Regions from separate parts of the Priestia sp. 10L35 genome, predicted to be linked through region 2. Evidence: riboswitches for the same ligand, from Rfam matches in the RefSeq annotation. Region 2 holds a riboswitch; the other holds the start of a gene.
What was found. Region 2 has a riboswitch for cyclic di-GMP ahead of AC1DEF_RS25805 (anti-repressor SinI family protein). Riboswitches for the same ligand answer to the same signal wherever they lie in the genome.
Positions count from the first base shown of each region.

Region 1 (3,155 bases), on a different contig from region 2:
AACATGGTAGGTGAAAACAAATAAAAAAAGACGTCTTCTATGAAAAGACGTCTTTTTTTATGAATGAATCCCGATATCAAACCCAATACCTGGGATACTGCCGATCTTGAAATAAATTGTTATACACGGTAGAAATCAATACAACCACACATGCACAAATCATAATAATACCTAAATATCCCCAGCCTGCTTGAGTATTAATTGCAACAATCGCACTAGCTGCAGCGGGAGGATGAACGGTTTTGGTAAGAATCATTAAAATAAGAACAAAAGCAAGTACAATCGCTATGGTGATTAGACTTCGATGAAATAAGCTCCAAATAATAAGTGCGGAAACCGTTGCGAGCAAATGCCCTCCAAGCACGTGGCGCGGCTGTGATAAAGGACCTTTGTGTGCCCCGAAGACAAGTACGCAGCTTGCGCCAATCGGAGCAAGAGCCATTGGATAACCAAGAGCTAGTGCAATCGCGCTGCTGATGATAATCGCAATTAAGCCTCCAATAGAAGAAACGACCGCGTCTCTATAATTGATTTTCGGTTCTTCTTTTAGTTCTCCTTTCATCTTTTTCGTATAAGAGCTTAAGTAAGACAGAAAGGGGCTTTTTGTTTGAGCAAAACTTTTTTCAATCTGCATTTCTTCTTTCCTTTCTCCTTTGTAAGTAAAAGTTGTTTGTCAAGTTGTATGTCAGAACCTCTGCTATATTAAGTTAGTTTATAAGAAAAGGAGGATTACTGGAAGAGGAAAAATGTCTTTTTTTATTGGAAATACTTTTTATGAACAAAAAAAGGCGGGATAAGGGGGAAAAGGGTCTCTATGTGCAGTAAGAGCAGGAGAAATGTATAATAGACTTAGAGGTGACTAATTATGTATCTAGTAGACTACCATCATCACACAAACAATTCATTTGACTCACAGGCAGTCATGAAAGAAGTGTGCGAACAAGCTGTGAAAAACGGCATAAACGAAATTTGTTTTACCGAGCACTTTTCATTAAATCCATTAGCGCCAACATACGGTCATATGGATTTTGATAAATATGAACGAGAACTAGCGGAATGCAGAGATCAGTTTCAAGGTCAGCTAGTGATTAAAAAAGGAATTGAAATTTGTGAGCCCCACTATTTAAAAGAGAAGTATCAAGAAACGATGAAGCAAGAGAACTTTGATTTTATTTTAGGTTCGGTGCATAACATTAATAACATCAAGCTTCGTAAACATTTGGAGCTGAACGATAAAGAAGCGATTTACCGCGCTTATTTTAACGAAATGTATAAGCTAGTAAGTGACGCCGACATTGATGTATTGGCTCATTTAGATTTAATGAAGCGCTATGCGTTTGAACAGTACGGCATTTACGACTTTCATCAATTCAAAAATATTCTTGCAGATATTTTGAAAAAAGCAATTGATCGTAATATCGGAATTGAAATTAACACTTCAGGTATAAGAGGGAAGCTGGGTGAAGCATTGCCGGCACTTGAAGTTGTTGGGCTGTACCGCGATTTAGGCGGAGAAATCTTAACAATTGGCTCTGATTCACACTTTGCTGAAACGGTAGGAGCGCATATGAAAGAAGCGGTTGAAATGGCGAAACAGTGCGGATTTACGGAGATTTATACATTTGATGAGCGTCAGCCAAAAGGAATTCGTATTTAATAGGAGTGGGTTTCACTTTCTTCTAGAATAATAATAACTGTAAAAAGCACGCTCTAATTAGAGCGTGCTTTTTTAATTTAGTTCCGCTTAAGATCCGATAAAAATCTCCGGACTTCTTCGATAGTCAGCCCCAGCGTGCGAGCTGCTTCCATAAGACTTACCCACTCTTGATCGATTGACAGTACATTTTCTTTTTTCATTACGATTCATCCACCCTTTGCCAGGGAACCCAGCTGTCGTAGCCAAAAATGGCCTTAGACCTGAAGCTTTGCGTCACTATCTTTCAATAGTTTTGCCCTTATCTGGATAATTTGTAATAGTATTCTTAGTATACAGTTATTTTACAAAATAATATTTGTAAAAGATGTCGAAATAGGTCGATTATCACAAAAAAAATTAAACGTTAGTAAATGGATGTATCAGTTTGTTTTTCGGAACTTTAAATAATACTGAAATTCAATAAATTCTTCTTTGGTCATGCCGTCTTGAACGGCTCGTTCAATTAATTGAAGCCACTCTAGATTGAGGGCTGGCTTTGAAGTTAGAGCTGGACAGCTGATATCTCCCTCAATTAATTCATCGATCGTTGTGTGAAGAGAAGACGCGATTTTATCAAGCATTTGAAGAGAAGGATTATTATTTAACCCTTTTTCTAAATGAGACAAATACGATTTTGAAATATTGGCTTCTTCAGCCAAGCGTGTAATAGAATAGCCTTTTTTTAGTCGCAAATTCTTAATCTTTTCCCCTATCACATTCAGTTCATCCTCTTCTTATAGGTTTTTGTTCATTATAACGCATATTTGTGCATCTTGTGTACATAAAAATATAAAACTAATAATATTTTGTTCTTTATAAAGAATAAATAGGTTAAAATACCTATTCTTGATGCGGGTATATCATGCTATACTTCACTTACAAATTGTTCTTTATTAAGAATATTTGTCGATTTATCATTTTTTTAATTCATTATAATGAACGTTTTGCCGAGTGTACAGAAAGAGAATGAACGAGCCGAATTACGTGATCTAAAAGAATAATCGCGTTGTGCTACTACATTTTAGACAGGGGATTGTATGAAACAGCGTTACGTAGAACTTGACTCTGTAAGGGGATTGGCCGCTTTATTTGTTGTTATTAATCATTACCTCATGATTTTCCCAAGTTTCAGTGAATACAGCTATCAAATTCATTCTTCTTTCCTGATGTACGTGTTAAAAGAAAGTCCGCTACGGTTATTTTTTAGCAGCGGCAACGAGTCGGTTGTTTTGTTTTTTGTTTTAAGCGGTTTTGTATTAGCTCTTCCGTTTTATGAAAGCAGTTCTTTTCGTTACGGAGAATATGTAATTAGGCGAGTGTGCCGGATCTATCTTCCATATTTGTTTTCCGTTTGTCTTGCGATTGGGTGTAAATTACTTTTCGCTCAAGGAGGGATCAATGAATTAAGTCTATGGTTTAACAATTCTTGGAACATGAGAGAATCGCCAAGATTACTAAT
Region 1 covers NZ_JBFTKA010000004.1:468,683-471,837, reverse strand. Annotated here, with positions in the region: gene AC1DEF_RS17950 (HPP family protein) at 77-562, opposite strand; gene AC1DEF_RS17945 (histidinol-phosphatase HisJ family protein) at 866-1,657, shown strand; gene AC1DEF_RS17940 (anti-repressor SinI family protein) at 1,735-1,857, opposite strand; cyclic di-GMP riboswitch class I at 1,878-1,964, opposite strand; gene AC1DEF_RS17935 (helix-turn-helix domain-containing protein) at 2,077-2,412, opposite strand; gene AC1DEF_RS17930 (acyltransferase family protein) at 2,734-3,155, shown strand, end outside.
Region 1: it holds a riboswitch for cyclic di-GMP, as region 2 does, so the genes downstream of both, AC1DEF_RS17940 (anti-repressor SinI family protein) here and AC1DEF_RS25805 (anti-repressor SinI family protein) in region 2, are expected to answer to the same signal.

Region 2 (3,155 bases):
TACCAATACTTACAATGGTCTGTGCAACTTCCGGACGAATTCCTGTTAGAATTGTTTCTACACCAAGAAGCTTTAACGAGTCTATCACTTTGAAAATCCGATCTGCTACCATAGTATCTATAATATAAACACCTGATAAATCTAATATTAAACGTTGAAGTTGTAGTCTGTTTACTGATTTCAACGTTTCTTCCATTAGATAATTGGCTCTTTCCGTATCTATATTTCCAATGAGAGGTAAAACAGCGATTTCTTTGGCTAAAGGTACAACAGGCACCGATAATTCAAGAAATGCACTTTGCGCACGTTCAAGGGTTAATTGATAGAAATGCACATAACTTAAACTAAAGGAATAAGCAGCATGATCTAAAAGAGGATCAATAATTTCACCTACTTCAAATACCGTATCTATTGATAGATTGTTTTCCTTTATTACTTCCTTCAATTTCTTCCATAAGAAAGTTCGATAATATCTTGTATCTTTTAACGCTTCATCCAATGGCACCTTCAAATTGCAAAACATTTCTCCTTTTTCTTTTCCCCATTGTGTAAATTTTTGGAGGGCTGTTTTTTCACCTAGATGATCCCTAAGAACTTCACCAAATAGACTTATAAAGTGAGCTCGGATATTAATAAGTTCCACTTCAAAAGCAGCCAATTGTTTTTTTTCTTCTTCTGTAATACCAATCATTCTACTTTCATGTACTTCATTAGCGATTTCAAATCTATATTCTAAGATTTTATCTCCTAAAAACTTTATTTCATCTTTCATTTTTCCTCTTTTCCTCCGAAAAGCCTGTTGAGGCTATTAATTAATTTTTTATATTAATTATATCACCACATGTCAAAATACTTAGGGACCGTCAATAATTTTCTGTAAATAAAAATTTATAAGGATGAAAAAGATAAATAGAAAAGAATAATAAGTCAATAGGGTATACCCAAACGATAGTTAAATAGAGTTTTGATTTTTCTATATAATTCAACTATCATATACACTTGTCTTTTGATTAATAATTTTGAGGAGGTTTTTTATGATTTTTGGGTATGCGCGTATTTCAGCCTTTGATCAAAATTTAGATTCGCAGATTGAACAATTGAGAGAGGAAAAAGTCGATCGTATTGTGCAAGAAAAAGTATCTGGTATCCAGCATCAAAAAGAAGAATTAACACAATTGCTTCATCAACTAGTAAAAGATGACACATTGATCGTGACACGAATGGATCGTCTAGGAAGAAACACGAACACCTTCAGGGAAGTTTATCTTAACCGTTATGTCTGCATTTAGTGAACTTGATCGAACGATGATTAAAGAAAAGAAGCAAGCTGGAATTGCGATTACAAAAAGAAAAGGTATATATAAAGGAGAGAAGCAAAAATTCACGTTAAAGCATGATGAATTACGACATGCCATCGAACTACATGAAACCACTAATAAGCCTGTAAAGGAAATCTGTAAAATCACAAATATAAGTGAAGCTACTTTTTATCGTCGGTGGAGAGAATACCAGAATATCAAAAATGCGGTGACTCCGGGAGAATAATAGAAAGAATTTTATTTTACACTACATAAACAGCTACCTATAGTCGATTAAAGTAAAGAGAATTAACTATTTAGTTGTAATATAGTGGATGGTCACTATAAAATAGGGTTTTAAGCTTAAAACAAACGGTAAATGATAAAAAGTATTTATGTAAGGAGGTACTATTATGAAAAAGTCTATAGCAGTTCTGCCAGAAGAGTGGATGAAGCTAGTTAAAGATGCAATGAATTCAAATGTGAGTAAAGAAGAATTTAAACAGTTTCTAGAAGCAAAATCTCAAGATAACACGATAACAAAAAACATTAGATAGCGTGCCTATCTAATGTTTTTTATTATCACTAGGTTTGTTTATTATCTAAGAATGCTTTTACTTCTTTAACCGATAACCCTACTTCCTTAGCCTCTTGGATAAGTCTAATCCATTCTTGGTCTAAATGTGACGTTATTACTTCTTTTTTACTGTCCATAAACATAAATTCCTCCAGATTTTCAGGAGGCTCAGCTGTCATAGTCAATTGACTTTAGACCTGTAGCTTTGCGTCCTAGCTTTTCAACTAGTTTGCCTTTATCTGAATGTGTATATTTATATAAAATATTACTACATAATGGATGTTGAAGTATGTCAAAATAAGTATTCCTATAATTATTTTCTGAATTAAACAACTATTTCTAACTCCAAAAATAATGCTGAGAGTTATCAGCTGGGAAGAGACGTAAAACAAGCGTACAATAAGGCCTAGTATTTTTAATCCGTCTAAAAAGGTGTACCTTTTTGGACCATCTACATTGGACAGCCTTAATAATAGATGATGTAGTGTATCCTCAATGAATCAATATAACAAAAGCACCGAAATAAACATAATGTTACAAATAATAATGTTCCATATTTTTGTTACACTGATATTAGGGTTTTAGAGATTCATTGTACTTTTGAGTTATCAGTAACAAAACTGGTCGTTTTTGTTGCGTATGAAATACATAGTTTTTATTTTTGGTTGCATAGAATGGGGAACAGGTGAAAGAATCTTATTTGAAAGAAGGAAACATCTCTTTTTTATAGAATGTAAGTACTTTACTTAAGAGGAGAGTGATCTCATTGGGAAAAAGAGCTTTACTGGTATTTTCATTACCAGCATATAAAGAAGAAATTGGCCGATGGCTATGGTGTTTAGAAGATGTTCGCCGTACTCTTCTAACACAATTAAATGGCATCAGCCAATGTATGCTTGATACAAAAATTGATGAAAGACAAACGATTAGCTCACTATTATATCACATTGCATTTATCGAGGCAGATTGGTTATATAATGAGGTTCTTGTTACTGAATGGGATTCCGAAATACGGTCGTTGTTTCCATTAGAAAATAGTTCTGAAGATGGCTCTTTAACCCACATTAAAGGACAAAGTTTAGAGGAACATTTTTACCGTCTTAATAAGGTGCGAGAAGTATTTCTTTATCACTTTCGTTCAATGGATTTAACAGATTGGCGTAAACCAAGAGTACTTGAACATTACGACGTTACACCTGAGTGGGTTGTTTACCATTTGATTGAACATGAATCTCATCATAGAGGTCAAATTTTCCAATTACTTAGAGAATTACGAAACG
Region 2 covers NZ_JBFTKA010000012.1:25,725-28,879, reverse strand. Annotated here, with positions in the region: gene AC1DEF_RS25820 (STAS domain-containing protein) at 1-772, opposite strand, end outside; partial or broken gene AC1DEF_RS25815 (recombinase family protein) at 1,035-1,545, shown strand; gene AC1DEF_RS25810 (anti-repressor SinI family protein) at 1,712-1,855, shown strand; gene AC1DEF_RS25805 (anti-repressor SinI family protein) at 1,884-2,054, opposite strand; cyclic di-GMP riboswitch class I at 2,035-2,119, opposite strand; gene AC1DEF_RS25800 (DinB family protein) at 2,642-3,155, shown strand, end outside.